DNA from 2 places in the Cupriavidus sp. CER-90 genome. Region 2 is predicted to be linked to the other one. Evidence: riboswitches for the same ligand, from Rfam matches in the RefSeq annotation. Region 2 holds a riboswitch; the other holds the start of a gene.
The links. Region 2 has a riboswitch for cobalamin ahead of AC24R4_RS14845 (TonB-dependent receptor). Riboswitches for the same ligand answer to the same signal wherever they lie in the genome.
Positions count from the first base shown of each region.

Region 1 (11,276 bases), 1.2 Mb from region 2:
TCGTGGTGAATCCGTCGAAGGTGCAGGCCAGCACGGTGAAGGATCTGATCGCCTATGCCAAGGCGCATCCGGGCCAGCTCAACTACGCATCGGCCGGCAACGGCTCGGCGCACCATCTGGCCGGCGAGCTGTTCAAGCTGCAGACCCAGACCGATCTGGCGCATGTGCCGTACAAGGGTGCCGGCCCGGCGCTGTCCGACCTGATCGCCGGCCAGGTGGACCTGATGTTCGACGGCCTCGGCTCATCGGCGCAACATATTCGCGCCGGCCGTATCAAGGCCCTGGCCGTGGCGTCGAAGACGCGCTCGGCGGCGTTCCCGAACGTGCCGACGGCGGCCGAGGCGGGCGTGCCGAACTACGAGGTGTCCACCTGGTACGCGCTGTGGGCGCCCAAGGGCACGCCGAAGGAGATCGTCGACAAGCTCTACGCCGAGACCACCAAGGCGCTGAACAGCCCCGAAATGAAGGCTATCTGGCTGCAGAACGGTTCGGACATCCCGCAGTTCACGCAGGAACAGTTCGCGCAGTTCCAGCGCGCCGAGATCAAGCGATGGGCCGAGGTGGTGCAGCGTTCGGGCGCCAAGATCGACTGATGGGCGGCACCGTCACGTTCGCCCGCGATGGCCAGGTGGTCACCGTCACGCTGTCGCATCCGGGCAAGCTCAACGCGATATCGGCCGGCATGTGGCAGGCGCTGGCCACCGGGTTTGACGCGCTGGCGGCCGAGGTGGCCAGCGCGCCCGACCCGGCGGCGCGTCCGCCGCGCTGCGTGGTCGTGCGCGGCGCCGACGGCAACTTCGCCGCCGGGGCCGACATCGCCGAATTTCCAGTGGTGCGGGGCGACGCGGCCGCGGTGCGCCGCTATCACACGGCCATCATCGCGCCGGCGTTGCGGGCCATCGCCGAATGTCCATTGCCGACGCTGGCGGCCATCGAAGGCGTCTGCGTGGGCGGCGGGCTGGAAATCGCGTGCAACTGTGACCTGCGCGTCGCTGCGGCGGGCAGCCGCTTCGGCGTGCCGATCAACCGGCTGGGGTTTCCGATGGCGCCCGGCGAACTGCAGGGCCTGCTGGCCCTGGCAGGGCGTGCCGTGACGCTGGAAATCCTGCTGGAAGGCCGCGTGTTCGACGCCGCCGAGGCGGCCGCCAAGGGGCTGCTGACGCGCGTGGTGCCCGAGGCGGCCCTGCACGACGAGGTGGCCGCCACGGTGCATCGTCTCTGCGCCGGGGCGCCGCTGGCCGCGCGCATCAACAAGGCCACCATCCGCCGCCTGTCGCCGGCGCCGGCGCCGCTGACCGCCGCGGAACTGGACGCCCACTTCGCCTATGCCGGCAGCCGCGACCACGCCGAGGGCGTGGCCGCCTTCCTGGCGCACCGGCCTCCGGATTTCACCGGGGAGTAATATGTCGGCCGGCCGGCTATCATGGCCGGCTGCCCCGGCGCCTTCGCCTGCCGTCCCCGGGCATGCCTTTCCCTTTTGCTCCGTACCATGAACGCCAATCTGTTCGCCCTGTTCGAATCCCGTTTTCCTGCCGACCGCAGCGCCTGCTGCATCGAAACGCATGACGGCCTGTATTACACGTGGGACGACCTGGACCGCGCCACGGCCAAGCTTGCCAACCTGCTGACCGCCCTGAAGCTGCCGGCGGGCGCGCGCGTGGCCGTGCAGGTGGAAAAGTCGCCGGAGGCGCTGTTCCTGTACCTGGCCACGCTGCGGGCCGGCTATGTGTACCTGCCGCTGAACACCGCGTACCAGGAAGCCGAGATCGACTATTTCGTCGGCAATGCCGAGCCGGCGGTGGTGGTTTGCAGCAGCAGCAACTTCGGCTGGGTGTCGAAGGTGGCGTTTGCGCACAACACGGCGCACGTGTTCACGCTCGACGACAACCGTACCGGATCGCTGCTGCAGCGCGCGGCGGCACAGCCGGACACCTTCGAGACCGTGCAGCGCGCGGACGACGATCTGGCGGCCATCCTGTACACATCGGGCACCACCGGCCGCAGCAAGGGCGCGATGCTGACGCACCGCAACCTGGCATCGAACGCGCTGACGCTGAACGAATACTGGGGCTGGCGCAGCGACGACGTGCTGCTGCACATGCTGCCGATCTTCCACGTCCACGGGCTGTTCGTGGCGTCGCACGGCGCGCTGCTGGCCGGCGCCAAGATGATCTGGGCGCCCAAACTGGACATGGGCCAGATCCTGAAATTCATCCCGCGCTGCACGGTGATGATGGGCGTGCCGACCTACTACGTGCGCATGGTGCAGGAGTCGCGTTTCGACAAGGATCTCTGCAAGAACATGCGCCTGTTCGTGTCGGGTTCGGCGCCGCTGCTGCTGGAAACGTTCGACGCCTTCCGGGAGCGTACCGGCCATACGATCCTGGAACGCTACGGCATGAGCGAAACCGTGATGCTGGTCTCGAATCCGTACGACTCCGCGCTGGGTGACCGTATCGGCGGCACCGTGGGGATGCCGCTGCCAGGCGTCTCGGTGCGCGTGATGGACGGCGAGGGCAACCTGTGCCCGCCGGGCGTGATCGGCAATGTTCAGGTTCAGGGGCCCAACGTGTTCAAGGGCTACTGGCGCATGCCGGAAAAGACCGCCGAGGAATTCACCGCCGATGGCTGGTTCAAGACCGGCGACGTGGGCCGCTTCGGGGGTGCCATCGTCAGCCAGGCGGGCGAGCGCAAGGTGCCGGACAACTACCTGACCATCGTCGGCCGCAGCAAGGATCTGATCATCTCGGGCGGCTACAACGTCTACCCGAAGGAAATCGAGAGCTTTATCGACGAGATGCCCGGCGTGGTGGAATCGGCCGTGATCGGCGTGCCCCATGCCGATTTTGGCGAGGCCGTGGTGGCCGTGGTGGTGCGCAAGCCCGGCGCCGATATCGACGAGGCCGGCATGATCGGCACGCTCAAGGGCCGTATCGCCAACTTCAAGGTGCCCAAGCGCGTGCATGTGGTGGACGAACTGCCACGCAACACGATGGGCAAGGTGCAGAAGAACGTGCTGCGCCAGCAGTTCGCCGCGCTGTAATCCGAAGCCATCCAAGAAAAAGCCCCGCCCCAAAAAAATGGGAGCGGGGCTTTTTCTTGTTTGCTTGTTGCGATGTCGCTTACTTCACCATCTGCACCGACCCGTTGACCGACACGGTCACCTGGGTCTTGCCGCCTTCCACCGGAATCGGCGCGCCGGCATCGGCAGACATGGCCTTGGCCGCGTACATGCGCGGCACCGGCGGCATCATGCCGCCCGACTCATTGACCGAGACTTCGCGGATCGTGAAGCTGCTGAAGCCGAACAGCTTGGTCGTGGCCTGCGCCTTGTCGCGGAAAGCCGCCACGGCCTGGTCGGCCAGCTTCTGCTCGGCGGCGCGGCGGGCCTCGCGCGACAGCGAGAATCCGACGTTCTGCACCTGCATCTGGTTGGCCAGTTCGCCAGCCAGTTTCGACACGGCGGCGAAGTCCTTGGACTTGAGGATGATCTCCGAACGGCCGCGCCACGTGCTGATCTTGCCGTTGCGGTCGGTATTCGGATGAATCGTGAAGCCGCCGGACTGCGCTTCCACGCCCGACACGCGCTTGGCTTGCGCCAGTGCCGCCTGGGTACGCGACGACAGCGCGTTCGAAATGGCGGAAGGCTCGGGCCCTTCCTGCTCGGTGGCCAGCACCAGCGTGACCACGTCGGTCGGCACTTCGGTCACGGCTTCGGCGGACAACGACAGCACGCCCGAAGGCTGCGGCACGGCAACGGTCTGGGCCGAGGCCACGGCGGCGGCAGTGCCCAGCAGCGAGGCGACCAGCAATTTCTTCATATTGTTCTCCGATCAATGTGATGGCTATCAGATGCGAAGCCTCGCATTTCGTTCCATGCGGGCTCTTGCATGAAAGCTCTAACGGCCGGGCGGCCGGATCGGGGTTAAGGCGGGCAAAAAAAATGCGCGGCCAGAAGACTGCGGCCGCAGATGCTACTTCATCAGCTTTTCGGTGATGAAGCGCCATTCGGCCGGTGTGACGGGCGTGATCGACAGCCGGTTGCCCTTGCGCAGCACCACCATGTCGGCCAGCGCGTCATGTTCGCGCAATGCCGGCAGCGGGATCAGCGCGCTCTTCTTGACGAAGCGCACGTCCACCAGCGACCAGCGGGGCGCCTCCTGCCGGGATGCCTTGTCGTAGTAGTCGCTCTTCGGGTCGAACTGCGTGGGATCGGGATAGGGCTGCGAGCAGACCTCGGCAAGGCCGGCGATGCCGGGTTCGGGACACGACGAGTGATAGAACAGCACGCCGTCGCCGATGCGCATCTGGTCGCGCATGAAGTTGCGCGCCTGGTAGTTGCGCACGCCGGTCCATGGCAGCGTGCCTTCACGGGCCAGATCGTCGATGCTGGCTTCATCCGGTTCGGACTTCATCAGCCAGTACTGGCGGGCGCGCGCGTCGGGCATGGATCCGTGACAGGTCAGGCGTTGAAATGAAAAAGGCGGTGGTTCGTTGAAACCACCGCCTCTTCACCACTTGAAGGGGGTCCCCGCCTCGGCCGCTGGGTCGGCATCCTGAACCCAAGTGAGGTTCAGAGTGGCTGCGGAAGTCGTATTTCGGGTACATCGCCCACTCAGGGAGTCCGGACCGAAGCCAGGACTATGAATGCGGTAACGCGCTCGCCCACACGACATGATCCCGCACCATGCAATGCATATCGGTTCAAGGAGTTTATGACCCTCACGAACCAGGCAGGGAAACTGTCAAACGTCTGACTTGAGTTCCTGTGCGTGCAACACGCTTGGGATGTCAGACGTTTGCCGTTTCAAACTAGGATGGGATGGAAACGGCGGCCAGGCCCGATAACCCGACCATCCAACTGCGTCGGTCAGTCTCGCCGCGCAGTGGCTCCACTATACACCGCGACGTCAGTGATACCAAGCCGGATACGTCGGGACGTTACATTTTCCACAACAACCGGCATATCCATGCACATCATGCGGTCGGGCGCGGCACCGGCTTCACATGGACCACATATCTGGCCGACGCTGCGCAATTCAAGTGTTGCCGTCAGGGTTTTTTTGGGCGGCTCAGCGCGTGCCCACGTGCGCGTACTGGCGCAGCGCCTCGTCGGCGCGGTCGTTCAGTTCGCGAATGCGCGCGCGCACCGCGTCCACCGGAATCGTGCCGTCCTCTTCCTGCTTGCGGCGCATGGCCAGCAGGTCCGAGGCAATGCTGATGGCCGCCATCACGGCCACGCGCTCCACGCCCTTGGCCGACACGCTGCCCTTGAGCTTGTTCATCTTGTCGTCGACCAGCGCGGCGGCTTCCAGCAGCGCGGCCTCGTTCTCCGGCGAGATCGCGAAACGGTAGGGCTGGCCTGCGATGTTCAGTTCCACTTGCTTGTTGCTCATGCGTGTTCTCCGGGGGCTTGCTGCGAACCTTCCGATGCGGCGCGGGACTGGCCGTCGCCGAGCAGGTCGAGCTGGCGTGCGTCGCTGGCGGTGGGCAGCTTGTCGAGGATGGACTGGATGCGCAGTTGCGCCTCCTCGATCTTGATGTTGAGCAGCTCGCGGTCGGCCGCCATGGCTTCGCGGTCCGCGCGCAACGTGCTCGCCTCGGCCTGCAGGCGGTCGATCTCCGCGCGCAGCCGCTGGTTTTCCGCCGCCAGGGTGTCCGCATGATGCAGCACGCGCCCGATCTTGGCGGCCAGTTGTTCGAGTTCGTTGAGCATAGTGCCTGTCGTGTCCGGTAGGAGTAAGGGTCAGGTTTGGGGATTCTAGCCGATGCACACGCGGGGGCTACCGTCAATGCGACCGGTGAGACTTTGCTGCCGCACGGAAGTTGCACCGATCTGCGGCGAACGGCGCGATTTCGCGTGTCAATCACGGATATCGGCAACTTGACCCCTCGCATTGACGCCAACTTTGAAACTCCCTACACTCGCGCACGTTCCAGGTGCTCGCGGCCGCCTTACGCAGGGGCTGCAGTTCAACGGGAAACAGGGAGCCGGGTACCGCCCGCCAGCCCGGCGCGACGTCGATCGGCCAGGCTGGACGCGAGCGGGGCAGGCCAACCTGTGCTGCCCCCGCAACGGTAAGCGACCGCGAACACGCCAAGCGTCGTTCGCAGGGCGGGCCAAGGCCACTGATACGGACTCGCCGGAAGTTGCGGGGAGCCCATCGGGAAGGCGGCCTGCCTGATGTCGTCAGCCCGGATACCGGCCTGAAGAACGCGGGCGTCCGCACCCTATGCGGCACGCCCATTCGCCATCAGGTCCGCGGGGGAACGGGCCCGGCCGTTCTCATCCATCCTGCTCATGCGTTCCACGCTATCCAGGTCGACCGTCGCGGTGAAGCCGCCGGTTGGCCCGTCCGTGCCCGCCATCATGGCGGCCGTTGCCGTTCTTTGCGCGTCCCCTATCCCGGCATTTGCCCAGGAGGCGCCCGCCGGGCCCGCCCCCGTCGCGCCTGCCGCACCCGCCGAAGCCACATCCGCCGCACCTGCCGCACCTGCCGCACAGCCGGCGGCGGCCCAGCCCCAGTCGCTGGCACCGGTGGTGGTCACCGCCTCGCGCACGGCGCAGCGTGTGACCGAGGCGCTGCCGCACACCACGGTGGTGACCCAGGAGGACATCGTCGATTCGCAGGCGCCCGACCTGCGCTCGCTGCTGCGCGGTCAGGCCGGTGTCGAATTCGCCGCCAATGGCGGCATGGGCGCCAATACGTCGCTGTTCATGCGCGGCGCCAATTCGAACCAGGTGCTGATCCTGATCGATGGCGTGCGCGTGGCCGGCGTCAGCGGCGGTACGGCCCAGCTGGCGAACATCCTGCCCGACCAGATCGACCATATCGAGGTGGTACGCGGCAACGTGTCGGCGCTGTACGGATCGGACGCCATCGGCGGCGTGGTGCAGATCTTCACCAAGAATGGCGCCGGCCAGGCACCGGCGGCCAATGCGCAGGTGGAGTACGGCAGCAACAACACGCGCCAGGGCACCGTCGGCTACGGCGGCCAGATTGGCGATACGTCGTTCAACCTGACCGGCTCGATCTTCAAGACCGACGGTTTTTCGTCGATCAACTATAACCAGTGGGCCGCCGCCAATGCCGCGTCAGTCCGGCGCGGCAACGGGCCGAACCCCGGCGACAACCCGTACGAGAACAAGAGCGTGTCGGGCCAGATCCGCCACAAGTTCACGTCCGACTGGGATGCCGGCTTCGCCGCGTACTACTCGAAGAGCGACCTGTCGTACGACAGCACCAGCGGCAAGCCGACCGACGATTTCCGCATGAACAGCGAGCTCTACACGCTGTCGGCGTTCGTCAACGGCAAGGTGACCTCGGCGTGGACCACGCATTTCAAGCTGTCGCAGAGCGAAGACCGCAGCGAAGGCACGAAAAACGGCCTGTTCGACAGCCTGTTCAGCACGCGCAACCGCCAGTTCAACTGGCATAACGAATACGCGCTGACGCCCGACCACAAGCTGCTGTTCGGCACCGACTGGCTGCAGCAGACGCTGGCGTCCAGTGCGTACAACGCGCCGTCGCGCAACGTGTTCTCGGTGTACGGCGGCTATGAAGGCCGGATCGGCCGGAACCAGCTGCAGCTGAACGCCCGCAACGACCACTATTCCGACTTCGGCAACCAGGGCAGCTTCTTTGCCGGCTATGGCTTCAACGTGACCGATCAGGTCAAGCTGATCGCCAATGTCAGCAATGCGTTCCGCGCGCCGACCTTCAACGAGCTGTATTACCCGGGCTTCGGCCAGCCGAACCTGCAGCCCGAACGCGCCAAGTCCGCCGAGGCGGGCGTGCAGGTCGACACGGCCAGCGCCGGCCTGCTGCGGGTGACCGCGTTCGAGACGCGCTATGACGACCTGATCGTGTCGACCGCCGTGGGCAGTGGCGTGTTCCTGGCACAGAATGTCAACAAGGCCAAGGTGCAGGGCATCGAGGCCTCGTGGCGCGCCACCATCTGGGGTACCGACCTGGGCGCCGCCGTGACCTTCCAGAATCCCGTGGACCAGAGCAGCAACACCCAGCTGCTGCGCCGGGCGCGGCGCCATGCGTCGTTCGACGTGGGCCGCAACTTCGGCAACTGGCGCTTTGGCGGCGAATGGCTGCTGTCGTCGGAGCGGCTCGACAACAGCGCGCGCGTCCTGGGCGGATACGGTATCGTCAACCTCAATGCCCGCTACAACATCGACAAGCAATGGTTCGTGGCTGCCCGTGTGGAAAACCTGTTCGACAAGAACTACCAGCTTGCCTGGCCCTACAACACGCAGGGCCGCGCCGGGTTCATCACGCTCGGCTGGCGCCAGAAGTAAGGCGTAACGTCACGTCATGACCGAACTGCGCCGCGCGCTGACCGTCTGGACCGCCCTGGCCTTGGCCGGGGTGGCGGTGTTCGCGCTGTCGCTGGCGGCCGGCAGCGTCGCGCTGGACATCGCGCAGGTTTGGCAGGCGCTGACCGGCGCCGATACCGGCACGGCCGGCGCCATCGTGCGTGAACTGCGGCTGCCGCGCGCGGCGGCGGCGTTTGCCTGCGGCGGCCTGCTGGCGCTGTCCGGCGCGCTGATGCAGGTGCTGCTGCGCAATCCGCTGGCCGAGCCCTATGTGCTGGGCGTGTCCGGCGGCGCGTCCACGGGCGCGCTGCTGGCGATGCTGCTGTCGCTGCCGCTGTGGGCCGTCCAGTCCGGCGCGGCGGGCGGCGCGCTCTGTTCGATGCTGCTGGTGGCCACGCTGGCGCGGCGCGACCTGCTGCATCCGCAAGTCCAGGGCGGCCACCACGAGGCCGGCGCGCGGCTGCTGCTGACCGGCGTGATTTTGGCGGCCGGCTGGAGCGCGCTGATCACGCTGATCCTGGCCATCGCACCGGAATCGCGGCTGCGCGGCATGCTGTTCTGGCTGACCGGCGACCTGGGCGGCACGGCCAGCTACGGCTGGGCGCTGGCCACGCTGGTCGTGGCGCTGGGGCTGGCGATGCCGATGGCGCGTGCGCTGAACGTGATGCTGCTTGGCGAGACCGTGGCGCAGTCGCTGGGCGTACGCGTGGGTCGCGTCAGGCTGGCCACGTTCCTGATCGCCTCGTTTGCCATCGCCGCGGCCATCACCACGGCCGGGTCCATCGGCTTTGTCGGACTGGTGGTGCCGCACATGGTGCGCCTGGCGTGGGGCAACGACCAGCGCCAGCTGCTGCCCGCGTCGGTGCTGCTGGGCGGCACGCTGCTGATGGCGGCCGATCTGATCGCCCGCACGGTGATCGCGCCGGCGCAGTTGCCGGTGGGGGTCATCACCGCGCTGCTGGGCGTGCCCACCTTCCTTTACCTGCTGCTGCGGAGGCCGCGATGAACGCATGGTCCGAGCCGCTGGCCCCGTGTCCCGTGTTGTCGCTGCGCGACGTGCGCCTGCGCGCGGGCCAGCGGGTGCTGGTCGATGGCCTGTCGCTGTCCATCCAGGCAGGCCAGCTCTGGTGCGTCGTGGGCCCCAACGGCGTGGGCAAATCCACGCTGATGGGCGTGCTGGCCGGCTTGCGCGCGCCCGATGGCGGGGCCGTGGAAATCGACAGCGTGGCCGCCACGCAGGTGGCGCCGGCCACGCTGGCCCGCCAGCGCGCCTATCTGCCGCAGGCCATACATGACACGTTCTCGATGGTGGTGGAAGATGCGGTGCGCATCGGCCGTCATCCGCACATGAGCGGCTGGGGCTGGGGCAAGCGCGACGACGACCGCGTGGTGCGCGATGTGATGGCCCAGTGCGATCTCGACGCCCTGGCCGCGCGCGATGTGCTGACCCTGTCCGGCGGCGAGCGCCAGCGCGTGTCGCTGGCCGCGGTGCTGGCCCAGCAGGCGCCGCTGCTGATGCTGGACGAACCGGTCTCGCACCTCGACCTGCGCCACCAGATCCTGGTGCTCGACCTGCTGCGCCGCCTGACCCATGCCGGCCGCCACGCCGCCGTGGTGATCCTGCATGACCTGACGCTCGCGCGCCGGCACGCCACCCATGCGCTGCTGATGGCCGAAGACGGCGTCGCGCTGCACGGCCCGGCGCACGAGGTCCTGACGCCCGCGCGGTGCTCGCACGCACTGCGCACCCCCATTATCAGCATCAGCGACGGCATCCATACCGCGCTGATCCCCGACGGAAAGACACCATGAGCGATACCGAACACCCGAGCCCGAGCGACGACGGCCGCGACGCGCGCCACAAGAACCGCATGGTCCGCAAGAAGGAGGTGGTCGATGCCAGGATTGCCGCCGCCCAGACCGAGCGCGGTGTGATCGTCATCACCACCGGCAACGGCAAGGGCAAGTCCAGCTCGGGCTTCGGCATGGTGGTGCGCGCGATGGGGCATGGCATGCGCACGGGCGTGGTCCAGTTCATCAAGGGTGCCATCCCGAGCGGCGAGGAAATGTTCCTGCGGCGCTTTCCGGACCAATGCGAATTCCATGTGATGGGCGAGGGCTACACCTGGGAAACCCAGGACCGCGCCCGCGACGTGGCCAAGGCCGAGGCCGCGTGGGAGGTGGCCCGCCGCATGCTGCGCGACCCGTCGATCGGCCTGGTGCTGTTCGATGAGCTGAACATTGCGCTGAAGTTGCACTATCTTGATGTCGAGACCGTGATCGCCGATCTGCGCGCGCGTCCTGCGATGCAGCATGTGGTGATCACGGGCCGGGGCGCGCCGCCCGCACTGGTGGAAGCGGCCGACACGGTGACCGACATGACGCCCGTCAAACACGCGTTCCAGCAGGGCATCAAGGCCCAACGTGGCGTAGAAATGTAGGAGAACGCCGGCCAGCCCCGCTTCGGCTTTGCCTGGCTGGCGTTCTTCAAGGAATAAAAGAAGACTGATGACCCATATTTCCGACTTTGCGCTGACCCTGCCGCCGATCGCGCCGCTGGACGAATCGCTGCGCGGCGCGCTGCAGGCGGCCATCGACGACAAGACCAAGCCGCCCGGGTCGCTGGGCCGGCTGGAATCGCTGGCGCTGCAGATCGGCATGATCCGTGGCGAAACCGTACCCGACCTGAACCGGCCCGCCATCATCGTGTTCGCGGGCGACCATGGCGTGGCCGATGCCGGCGTCAGCGCCTTCCCGGCCGAAGTCACCGCGCAGATGGTGCTGAATTTCCTGAACGGCGGGGCCGCCATCAACGTCTTCACGCGCCAGCATGGCATGGTGCTCGAAGTGGTGGACGTGGGCGTGCGTGCGCCGCTGCCGGCGTCGCCCGGGCTGGTCAACAGCCGCGTGGCCAATGGCACGCGCAATTTCGTCGAGCAGCCGGCCA
Region 1 covers NZ_JBYGYM010000002.1:2,104,760-2,116,035, forward strand. Annotated here, with positions in the region: gene AC24R4_RS20300 (Bug family tripartite tricarboxylate transporter substrate binding protein) at 1-593, shown strand, start outside; gene AC24R4_RS20305 (enoyl-CoA hydratase/isomerase family protein) at 593-1,402, shown strand; gene AC24R4_RS20310 (malonate--CoA ligase) at 1,490-3,043, shown strand; gene AC24R4_RS20315 (SIMPL domain-containing protein) at 3,123-3,821, opposite strand; gene AC24R4_RS20320 (EVE domain-containing protein) at 3,975-4,448, opposite strand; RNA gene ssrS (6S RNA) at 4,525-4,743, opposite strand; gene AC24R4_RS20330 (cell division protein ZapA) at 5,073-5,396, opposite strand; gene AC24R4_RS20335 (hypothetical protein) at 5,393-5,716, opposite strand; cobalamin riboswitch at 5,922-6,225, shown strand; gene AC24R4_RS20340 (TonB-dependent receptor plug domain-containing protein) at 6,302-8,311, shown strand; gene AC24R4_RS20345 (FecCD family ABC transporter permease) at 8,328-9,335, shown strand; gene AC24R4_RS20350 (ABC transporter ATP-binding protein) at 9,332-10,141, shown strand; gene cobO (cob(I)yrinic acid a,c-diamide adenosyltransferase) at 10,138-10,770, shown strand; gene cobT (nicotinate-nucleotide--dimethylbenzimidazole phosphoribosyltransferase) at 10,838-11,276, shown strand, end outside.
Region 1: another riboswitch for cobalamin. It lies ahead of AC24R4_RS20340 (TonB-dependent receptor plug domain-containing protein); the one in region 2 lies ahead of AC24R4_RS14845 (TonB-dependent receptor).

Region 2 (11,276 bases):
GCGCGAGAAGCAAACCTGCTAATATACCGAACTTCGGTTTCCGGGGTTACCCGGCGCCAAACGGACTGAAGACGGCGACGTGCCGGCGGGGCCGCAGGCATCGCGGCAGCGTCTGTTGCGTGGATGTCTGCGATGCCAGACAAGGCAAGGTCCGGGGCAACTTCCGGGCGCCAGCGCGTGTCGAAGCTGCCAGGCTGACCGAGCCCGCGACCGAGCCAGAATTCCACCCACGACCGCAATGCCGTCGATCCCCCCTTCCTCACCCAGTCTTTCCAACGAGCCCACGCGCACCGAAACCGTGCGCGACCGCATGACCCGCGGCGAGTTGCACGCCAGCCTGTCGCTGGCCAGCATCTTTGCGCTGCGCATGCTGGGACTGTTCCTGATCCTGCCCGTCTTCGCCGAATACGCGCGGACGCTGCCCGACGGGCACGACGCACAGCGCGTGGGCGTGGCGATGGGCATCTACGGCCTGATGCAGGCCTTCCTGCATATCCCGCTGGGCTGGCTGTCCGACCGCGTGGGCCGCAAGCCGGTCATGGTGGCCGGCCTGCTGCTGTTCGTGGCCGGGGCGCTGGTCGCCGCCTTTTCCGACACGTTGACCGGCATCACCATCGGCCGCGCCCTGCAGGGCATGGGCGCGATCTCGGCGGCCATTACCGCCTGCATCGCCGACCTGACGCGCGAACGGCATCGTACAAAAGCCATGGCGATGGTTGGCGGCAGCATTGGGCTGACGTTTGCGCTGTCGCTGGTGATTGCGTCGCCGCTGCTGCACAGCATCGGCATGTCGGGCATCTTCGGGCTGATGGGCGTGCTGGGCGCCCTGGCCATCGGCGTGACGCTGTTCGTGGTGCCGAACCCGCCGCCGCCCCATCCGGTGCAGATGCCGTTTCGCAAGGTGCTGCTCAATGCCGACCTGATCCGCCTGAACGTCGGTGTGCTGGCGCTGCATGCCAGCCAGGTGGCGATGTTCATGGTGGTGCCGGCGATGCTGGGCGATGCCGGCATGCCGCTGGACCAGCACTGGAAGGTGTACCTGCCCGTGGTGCTGGTGTCGTTCCTGCTGATGCTGGCGCCGATGATGGCCGCCGAACGCTACGGCAAGGTGCGGCCGGTGCTGCTGGCGTCGGTGGCGCTGATGACTGCCGTGCAACTGCTGTTCGCCACCGTGCATGGGCTGTGGCCGATCGTGGGCGTGCTGCTGCTGTTCTTCGTGGCGTTCAACGTATTGGAGGCCATGCAGCCATCGCTGGTGTCGCGCTACGCGGCCGCCAGCCGCGGTGCCGCGCTCGGCGTGTACAACACCACGCAGTCGCTGGGCCTGGCCCTGGGCGGCGTGGCGGGCGGCTGGCTGCTCAAGCACGAGGGCCGTCCGGCGGTGTTCGTGGCCTGCGCGGCGGTGCTGCTGCTGTGGCTTATAATCGCCTGGAGCATGAAGGCGCCGCCGGCTCGCAGCAAGGAGGGCGCCTCGGCAGTGGCGGCTTAGACACAAATTTTGACCTATCCGCAAAAGCCCGACACGCTTTTTCCCGGCATCGGCGGTAGCATTCGACACGCGCCCGACGGAGTATTCCGAACGGCGCGTGATGTCGTTTACGGTCGTCCAGTGATGGGCCTGTGCCGGGTGGCGGTCGCGGGCCCGATTCATTTTCTGCGAATCTCGCACTACGTTTAACGCCGCGCTGAAAGGGCGCGGTCCTTGGAGAACTCTTATATGGCATCGGTCAACAAAGTCATCCTCGTCGGCAACCTGGGCGCCGACCCCGAAACCCGCTACATGCCCAGCGGCGACGCCGTGACCAACATCCGGCTCGCGACGACCGACCGCTACAAGGACAAGCAGAGTGGCGAGTTCAAGGAAGCGACCGAATGGCACCGCATCGCCTTCTTCGGCAAGCTGGCCGAGATCGCCGGTCAATACCTGCGCAAGGGTTCGTCGGTCTATATCGAAGGCCGCATCCGCACCCGCAAGTGGCAGGACCAGTCGGGCCAGGACAAGTACAGCACCGAAATCGTGGCTGACCAGATGCAGATGCTGGGCGCCCGCCAGGGTGGCGGCGGCGGCGACGAAGGCGGCTACGGCGGCGGTGCCGGCGGTGGCGGTGGCTACAGCCGCGAATCGCAAGGCGGCGGTGGCGGTGGCTACGGCGGCGGCCGCGGCCAGGGCGGCCAGGGCGGCGGTGGCGGCCAGCAGGGTGGCCAGCGCCGTCAGCAGCAGGCCCCGTCGAATGGCTTCGAGGACATGGACGACGATATTCCGTTCTGATCCCGCCTCATACCGGTTGTGACGATGAGCCCCGCCCCGTGCGGGGCTTTTTCTTTGGTCTGTCCGTCCTGTGCGCAAGTATCGATAAGCCGGCCTCCGCCGGCTTTTTCGTTTCTCCCGCATTGCGAAGCCAGTCACCCACCAATATTCAATAATTTTGAATGACTATGACGACGATAGCCCACTTTGTGCGGGAGGCTGGTGGCTATAGTTCTGCACATGGACAGCGCGGCCACGCAGCGAACCCCGCGAAGCGAAGCCAGCGCCGCCCGATCATCCCTCAAACTTGTTGAATCATTTTTAATGCCGGAGCCCATCATGTCGAACGCCAAACTGCAAGTCCTGACCCCGCGCAACAGCCAGCTGATCATCATCGACCACCAGCCCCAGATGGCCTTCGGCGTGCAGTCGATGGACCGCCAGACCATGAAGAACAACGTCGTGGGCCTGGCCAAGGCTGCCAAGATCTTCGACGTGCCGACCACCATCACCACCGTCGAGAGCGAATCGTTCTCCGGCTACACCTACCCCGAACTGCTCGACGTCTTCCCGGGCAAGGAAACGCTCGAACGCACCTCGATGAACTCGTGGGACGACCAGAAGGTGCGCGATTCGCTGGCCGCCAACGGCCGCAAGAAGATCGTCGTGGCGGGCCTGTGGACCGAAGTCTGCAACACGACCTTCGCGCTGAGCGCCATGCTCGAAGGGGATTACGAGATCTACATGGTGGCCGACGCCTCGGGTGGCACCACCAAGGAAGCGCACGACTACGCCATGCAGCGCATGATCCAGGCCGGCGTGGTGCCGGTGACGTGGCAGCAGGTCCTGCTGGAATGGCAGCGTGACTGGAAGAACAAGGAAACGTACGACGCGGTGACGGGCCTGGCGAAGGAACATTCGGGCGCCTACGGCATGGGCATCGACTACGCCTACACGATGGTGCACAAGGCCGCCCAGCGCACGCAAAGCGCCCATCCGTCGATCGCCCCGGTGCATGCGCCGGTGATCGAGTACTGAAATCCCCTGGGGGTGGCGCGGCATCGGAGCCGGGCCACCCGGAACAAGCGCACAGGCAAAAGGCGCAACCGCTATGACACGCCCTCAACAAATCGGTCGCAAGCTGGAAATGGCCGCCGTCGCCTTTGCGACGGGATTCTCGTCGCATGGGCACACCTCGTCGTCCCTTGGCATGCTGGCCGGGACGCTGGCGGTGTGTGCCCTGGTCGCCCGCAGCGCGCTCGGCAGGCGCCCCGCCACCACAGGACTGGCCTGGGCAGCGCATTGATCGCCTGGCCGGGAGCGTACCCCCGTTGTAGAGCTTGTGACAGACTTGAAGTGCATGTTGCGGCCATCTACGATGCCCGGCATGGACACTTTTCATTCCGCCACCTGGCGGCTCCTGGTCATCAGCCTGCCGACGTCGGCAGCCACGGCCCGCATGCGGTTCTGGCGCGCGATCAAGGCGCTGGGCGGCGCGGCGCTGCGCGATGGCGTCTACCTGGTTCCGGACCGGCCTGAACTGCAGCCGCCGCTCCAGGCGCTTGCCGACGATGCGGCGGATCAGGATGGCAAGGTCTGGCTGCTATCGGTCGTGGCCACGCAGGAACAGGAAGCCGACTATCGGCGGCTGTTCGATCGTTCGGCCGAATATGCCGACTGGACCGCTGAACTGGCAGCTGCCCGCGAGGCCATCACGGGCCTGGGCGAAGCCGAGCTGTTGCGCGTCGCGCGCCGGTTGGGGCGTGGCTATGACGCGATCCGGAAGATCGACTTCTTCCCCGGCGAGCCCGCGGCGATTGCCGAGGCAAAGTGGCGCGATTTCAATGCCGCCGTGGATGCCGCGCTGTCTCCCGGCGAGCCGCACGGCGTCTCCGGTGCCATCGCCAGGCGCGATCCCACGCAGTACCAGGGGCGCTGCTGGGCCACGCGCAAGCACCTCTGGGTAGACCGCGTCGCGTGCGCCTGGCTGATCCAGCGTTTTATCGATCCGCATGCCAGGTTCCTGTGGCTCGATGACGTACGGCAGTGCCCGGCCGATGCGCTCGGATTCGATTTCGACGGCGCGACGTTCACGCATGTCGGCGACCGCGTGTCGTTCGAGGTGCTGATGGCGAGCTTCGGGCTGGACGAGGACAAGGGGCTGGCCAAGCTGGCGCAACTGATCCACGTGCTCGATGTCGGTGGGGCGCCGGTTGCGGAGGCCAGCGGCTTCGAAGCCGTGCTGACCGGGGCACGCACCCGTATGCCGGACGACGACGCGTTGCTGCGCGATATGGGCCCGGTACTGGATTCCCTTTACACCCACTACGGCAGCGCCAGCCGCCGCAAGCGGTAGCACCCTGGGGACATCGCACATGAATCCGCAAGACACGACCCCCACCGGGGACATCGGCCAGGACGGCCCCCGCTATGGCCTCTGGCAGCTGGTCTGCTACATGCTGCGCCTGGGCACGCTCGGCTTTGGCGGGCCGGTGGCGCTGGCCGGCTACATGCATCGCGATCTGGTCGAGCGCAGGCAATGGATCACCGACGGGGACTACAAGGAGGGCATCGCGCTGGCGCAACTGGCGCCCGGGCCGATGGCCGCGCAGCTTGCCATCTATCTGGGCTATGTCCACTACCGCATCGTCGGCGCCACGCTGGTCGGGATTGCCTTTGTGCTGCCGTCGTTCCTGATGGTGCTGGCGCTGGGCTGGGCCTATACGAAGTTCGGCGGCCTGACGTGGATGCAGTCGGTGTTCTACGGCGTCGGCGCGACGGTGATCGGCATCATCACGCTCAGCGCGTACAAGCTGACCAACAAGAGCGTGGGCCGGGACCCGTTGCTGTGGGCCATCTATCTGGTGCTGGGCGCGGTCACGGTCATCACCGAATCCGAAATCGCCTGGCTGTTCCTGGCCGCCGGGCTGCTGGTCTGGTTCTGGCGCGCGCCGCCGAAGTGGCTGCGCGAGCGGGGCGTCAATGCCGTCGCCGCCGCGCAGTTGCCGATGGCCGGCGGGTTCGCCAGCAGCCTGGACTGGCCGCTGCTGATGCAGATCGGCGTGTTCTTCGCCAAGGCCGGGGCGTTCGTATTCGGCTCGGGGCTGGCCATCGTGCCGTTCCTGTACGGCGGCGTGGTGACCGAGCACCACTGGCTCAATGACAAGCAGTTCGTCGATGCCGTGGCCGTGGCCATGATCACGCCCGGCCCCGTGGTGATTACCGTGGGCTTCATCGGCTATCTGGTGGCCGGCCTGCCCGGCGCGGTGGTGGCCGCGCTGGCCACGTTTCTGCCGTGCTATCTGTTTACCGTCATCCCGGCGCCTTACTTCAAGAAGTACGGCAAGCGGCCGGCCATCATCGCCTTCGTGGACGGCGTGACGGCCGCGGCCGTCGGCGCCATCACGGGCGCCGTGATCGTGCTGGCCCGGCGCTCGCTGGTCGATGTCCCGACCGTGGCGCTGGCCGTGGTGACCGTGTTGTTGCTCTGGCGTTTCAAGAAACTGCCAGAGCCGGTGATCGTGCTCGGTGCGGCCGTGATCGGGCTGATCGTCTATCCGCTGCTGCGCGGCTGATGTCAGCCGGCGTCGGCGGATGTTCAGGAGCCAATCATGAAATGGATCACGCGAGAACGCCCCAAGATCGACCGGATTGCCTGTCCCTGGCTGGTGGCCCGGTTTATCGATCCTTCGCCGGAGTTTCTGTATGTGCCCGCCGGCGACGTACTGGCCGAAGCGCAGCGCAGCGGGGCGATTCCCTACGACATACCGGGCGTCGAGCTGTCGCACGAAGGCGACCTGTGCAGTTTCGACGCCTTCCTGAAGAAGTACGGCCTGGCCGACCCCTCGCTCGACCAGCTTGCCGCCATCGTCCGGGGTGCCGACACGTCGCGGCTGGACCTCACCCGCGAGTCCGGCGGCCTTTATGCGATATCGCTGGGCCTGTCGCAGACCTTTGCCGACGACCATGACATGCTGCGGCAGGGCATGGTGATGTACGACGCCCTGTACGCCTGGTGCAAGCACTGCCAGGCCGAGACCCACAACTGGCCGCCGATCATGCCGGCCTGAACGATCTCCCCAAAAAGTGCTTTTCAGGTATCAATCGCAACACGGATGACATCAGGCGCGGCGCCGATCCCGGCCTGCCGCGCCGTGCGTCCCTGTAGAATGTCGGCCTGTTGGCTGGCCACCCGGCGCTGCCCATCGGTCAACCCGGTGGGCCAGGACGCCAGATGGCCGATGGCTCACGCGTTCAGCGACCTCTGCGGATCGCCTTGCCGAATCGCCTGGATTCCGCGCCCACTTCCCGATATTCACACCATGCCGGCCCCCAACCCGGCGCGGCGGGGCAATTGTGCGCGGCGCCCGGGCATTGCCTGGCTGTGAGCGCCAGTTGCGCCAACGGGCGCGAATGGTGCCGGTGGCGGCGATCCTGCCATCGGTGCGGCGGCACGCGTTGCCGCACCCTTAATCTCTCCTCGACATCATGAAAAAAATAGCAGCCGTTCTCCTGATCTCCGGTCTTTCGTTGCTGGCCGCCTGCGGCAAGAGCGACCCGACGCCGGCGGCAAAGCCTGCCAGCGCCAGCACCAGCATCGTCGTGGGCCTGGACGACAACTTCCCGCCGATGGGTTTCCGCGATGCCAACAACCAGCTGGTCGGCTTCGACATCGACATGGCAAAGGAAGCGGCGCAGCGGCTTGGCATGGCGGTGGATTTCAAGCCGATCGACTGGAGCGCCAAGGAAGCCGAACTGAACGGCAAGCGCGTTGACGTGCTGTGGAACGGCCTGACGATCACCGAGGACCGCAAGAAGAACATCAGCTTCACCGCGCCGTACATGACGAACCACCAGATCGTCATCGTGACCGAAAAGTCGCCGATCCAGACCAAGGCCGACCTGGCCGGCCGCATCGTTGGCGCACAGGACGGCAGCAGCGCCGTGGACGCGATCAAGAAAGAGGCAGCCGTGGCCGCCAGCCTGAAGGAACTGAAATCGTTTGGCGACAACGTGACGGCGCTGATGGACCTGTCGGCAGGCCGGCTGGACGCCGTGGTGGTCGACGAAGTGGTGGGCCGCTACCTCGCCAGCAAGCGCGCCGGCGAATACCGCATCCTGACCGAGAACTTCGGCACCGAAGACTACGGCGTGGGCGTGCGCAAGGACGACGGCGAACTGCTGGACAAGCTGAACAAGACGCTGGCTTCGATGAAGCAGGACGGCACGGCCGCACGCATCGCCACCCAGTGGTTCGGCGCGGACATCACGAAGTAAGGACAGCCACCTTGCAGGCGGCGCAGGGTTCGGGAAAGCAAGCAAATTGCACCGGCCCTGTTGCACCTGCATCGTAATGTTTCAGCATGGACTACGTTCTTTCTCTCCTGCCTCCGATGATGGAAGGGGCCAAGGTCACCTTGACCCTGTTCGCCATCACGCTCGGGCTGTCGGTGCCGCTGGGCCTGGCGCTGGCCCTGCTGCGGATTTCGGCGTGGGCGCCGGTCAGCGGCCTGGTGAATGGCTATATCTGGCTGATGCGCGGCACGCCGCTGATGCTGCAGATGCTTTTCATCTATTTCGCGCTGCCGTTCGTGCCGTATGTCGGCATCCGGCTGCCCGATTTCCCCGCTGCGGTGGTCGCGTTCGCGCTGAACTACGCGGCGTACTTCGCCGAGATCTTCCGGGCCGGCATCCAGTCGGTGGAGCGCGGCCAGTACGAGGCCAGCAAGACGCTTGGCCTGAGCTACTTCCAGACCATGCGCCGGATCGTGCTGCCCCAGATGATCGGCCGCGTGCTGCCCCCGGTGAGCAACGAGACCATCACGCTGGTCAAGGACACCTCGCTGATCTACGTGCTGGCGCTCAATGACATCCTGCGCACGGCGCGCAGCATCGTGCAGCGCGATTTCACGACAACCCCGTTCCTGGTGGCCGCCCTGTTTTACCTGGTGATGACGCTGGTTCTGACGTGGCTCTTCCAACGCCTCGAAAAACGCTATGCAAGATACGATCAATGAGAACACAGGCGTGCGCGAGCGCCCGTTGATGGTGTCGGCCCGCGACATTCACAAGTCCTTCGGCGCGCTGGAGGTGCTCAAGGGCGTGTCCCTGTCGCTGCGCAAGGGCGACGTGACCGCCGTCATCGGCCCATCGGGCTCGGGCAAGAGCACGCTGCTGCGGTGCATGAACCATCTGGAATTGATCGACCGGGGCACGCTGGAAATCGAGGGCGAAGTGCTGGCGGCCACCGACGCCGGCGGCGTGCGCTACGCCAAGGGTGCCGATCTGCGTCGTATTTGCGCCAGGATGGGCATGGTGTTCCAGTCGTTCAACCTGTTCCCGCACCTGACCGTGCTGCAGAACCTGATCGAGGCCCCGATGACGGTCAAGGGCATGCCGCGCGACCGCATCGTGCCGCTGGCCGAGGATCTGCTGCGCAAGGTCGGCCTGTTCGACAAGCGCGACAGCTACCCGTCGCGTCTGTCGGGCGGCCAGAAGCAGCGCGTGGCGATTGCCCGCGCGCTGGCCATGGAGCCGGACATCATGCTGTTCGACGAGCCCACGTCGGCGCTCGACCCCGAACTGACCGGCGAAGTGCTGCGCACCATGCGCCAGCTGGCCGACGAGCACATGACGATGCTGGTGGTCACGCACGAAATGGGTTTCGCGCGCGAGGTGGCCAGCCATGTGGTCTTCATGGACGGCGGCAAGGTGGTCGAGGAGGGCCCGCCGGCGCAGCTGTTCGGGGCGCCCGTTCAGGCGCGGACGCGGGAATTCCTGACGCGCGTGTTCTGAGGCGTGGGCCGGCCCCCACGGCCGGCACGCCGGGCGCGTGTCGTTTTGTCGCGTTTGTATCAAGGCTGTTGCAGGTAGAATGCGCCCCGCGGCACACGGCCCTCGTGTGCCGACCGTGACTGCAGGTGCCGGCGAGCCATTCGCCGGTTAAACGGGAAACAGGTGCGTCGCCGATCGTCCAGATTTCGACGAGAGCGGCCATGCCTGTGCTGCCCCCGCAACGGTAAGCAGGTTGGGAACCGTCAGGCCGATCCATCCGGGTCGGCGGTCACTGCGCCAGCACATGGCGCGGGAAGGCGATGGCATCCCCGGCGCGAGAAGCGCCGCCCTGCAAGCCCGGATACCGGCCTGTTGTCATCATCGAAATCCATTGCCCGGGCGGGGTCGCCCGGCTTCACGATGACACACCATCTGTCCGCGCATTCCGCCGGCCGCTCGCGCTCGGCCCCGTTTCGCCCTGGCGCCGCGCGTGCGCGCCGGCCACATCTGCTGGCGGCCTCGCTTGGCACCGTCGCCAGCCTCAATTTCCCCGGTGCATGGGCCCAGGAGGCCGCTTCCGACCGGAAGGCAGGCACGTTGCCGGCCGTCACGGTCAGCGGGGCGGCTCAGCTTGACCCGCCCGGGCTGGCCCTGTCCACGCCCGAATACACAGGCAGCCGCCTGGGCCTGACCCCGCTGGAAACGCCGGCCAGCGTCGAAGTGCTCGGCGGCGAGACGATCCGTGCGCGCGGCGACCAGTCCGTGCGGGAAGCGGTGACGCGGGCCACCGGCATCACCGGCAACCCGGCGCCCGGCAACGGCGGCACGTCGCTGACGGCCCGTGGCTTTGCCGGCCAGGGCTCGGTCATGCAGCTGCTCGACGGCACGCGCATGTACGTGGCGTCGGGCACGGTCACATTCCCGTTCGATACCTGGTCGGTGGATCGCATCGAAGTGCTGCGCGGGCCGGCATCGGTCATGTATGGCGAAGGGGCGATCGGTGGCGTGGTCAACGTGGTGCAGAAGAAGCCGATCCGCGGGCCCATCGAGAACGAACTCCAGATCGCGGGCGGCACCGAGAAGACCGCGCGCGTGGCGTTCGACAGCGGCGGCAAGGTCAACGACAACCTGTCGTACCGCTTCGCCACCGCCTACAACCGCTCGGCTGGCTGGGTCGATCGCGGGGATTCGAACAACCTGATGGTGTCGGCGTCGGTGCGGCTGGACGTCAATCCGGACTTCAACCTGACGCTGTCCTATGACGACGGCACCCAGCATCCGCAGCAGTACTTCGGCGTGCCGCTGGTGAACGGCAGCCTGGACACGTCGCTGCGCAAGAAGAACTACAACGTCGGCGATGCCCAGATCCGCTACCGCGACCGCTGGACGCGCCTGAACGCCGAATGGACGCCCAACGACCGCGTCACGGTGCGTAACCAGTTCTATTACCTGACCAGCCATCGGCATTGGCGCGATAGCGAGACCTACGCGTTTCTGCCGGCAACCTCGCAGGTGCGCCGCACCGACTATCTGGAAATCCTGCACGACCAGGAGCAGGTGGGCAACCGCGCGGACCTGACGGTCAAGAGCCGGCTGTTGGGGCTGGAGAACGCCACGACGGTCGGCTTCGACATCAACAAGATCAACTTCACGCATTCGAACAATTCGCCGTATGGCGGAGCGTCGACGGTCAATGCGTACGACTTCGATCCGGGGATGTTCTTCAGTCCGCCGGGCATCGTCACCTCGCCGCGCCTGCGGACCAACACCACGCAGTACGCGCTGTTCGGCGAGCATCGTATTTCCTTTACGCCGCAGTGGTCGGTGATCGGCGGCGTGCGCTTCGACCACGCCCGGCTGTACCGTACCGATCTGGTCGCCAACACGGGGTGGGAGAAAACCTTCGCCAATACCACGTGGCGCGTGGGCACGGTGTACCAGTTCACGCCGGCGCTGTCGGTCTACGCGCAGTACGCCACGGCCACCGATCCGCTTGGTTCGCTGGTGACGACCAGCGACGCGCAGCGCAATTTCGAGCTGGCCACCGGCAAGCAGGTGGAAGTGGGGGTGAAGCAGGCGTTCTGGGGCCATCGCGGCGAATGGACGGTTGCGGCCTACGAGATCCGCAAGAACAACCTGCTGTCGCGCGACCCGGTCAATCCGACCATCACCCAGCAGGTGGGCGAGCAGTCGTCGCGGGGGCTGGAGGCATCGGCCAGCGTGGAAGTGCTGCGCGGCCTGCGCCTGGACATCA
Region 2 covers NZ_JBYGYM010000002.1:946,066-957,341, reverse strand. Annotated here, with positions in the region: gene AC24R4_RS14895 (MFS transporter) at 239-1,489, shown strand; gene AC24R4_RS14890 (single-stranded DNA-binding protein) at 1,718-2,269, shown strand; gene AC24R4_RS14885 (hydrolase) at 2,588-3,286, shown strand; gene AC24R4_RS14880 (hypothetical protein) at 3,360-3,554, shown strand; gene AC24R4_RS14875 (chromate resistance protein ChrB domain-containing protein) at 3,636-4,604, shown strand; gene AC24R4_RS14870 (chromate transporter) at 4,624-5,823, shown strand; gene AC24R4_RS14865 (chromate resistance protein ChrB domain-containing protein) at 5,860-6,318, shown strand; gene AC24R4_RS14860 (transporter substrate-binding domain-containing protein) at 6,737-7,525, shown strand; gene AC24R4_RS14855 (amino acid ABC transporter permease) at 7,612-8,265, shown strand; gene AC24R4_RS14850 (amino acid ABC transporter ATP-binding protein) at 8,294-9,043, shown strand; cobalamin riboswitch at 9,150-9,409, shown strand; gene AC24R4_RS14845 (TonB-dependent receptor) at 9,443-11,276, shown strand, end outside.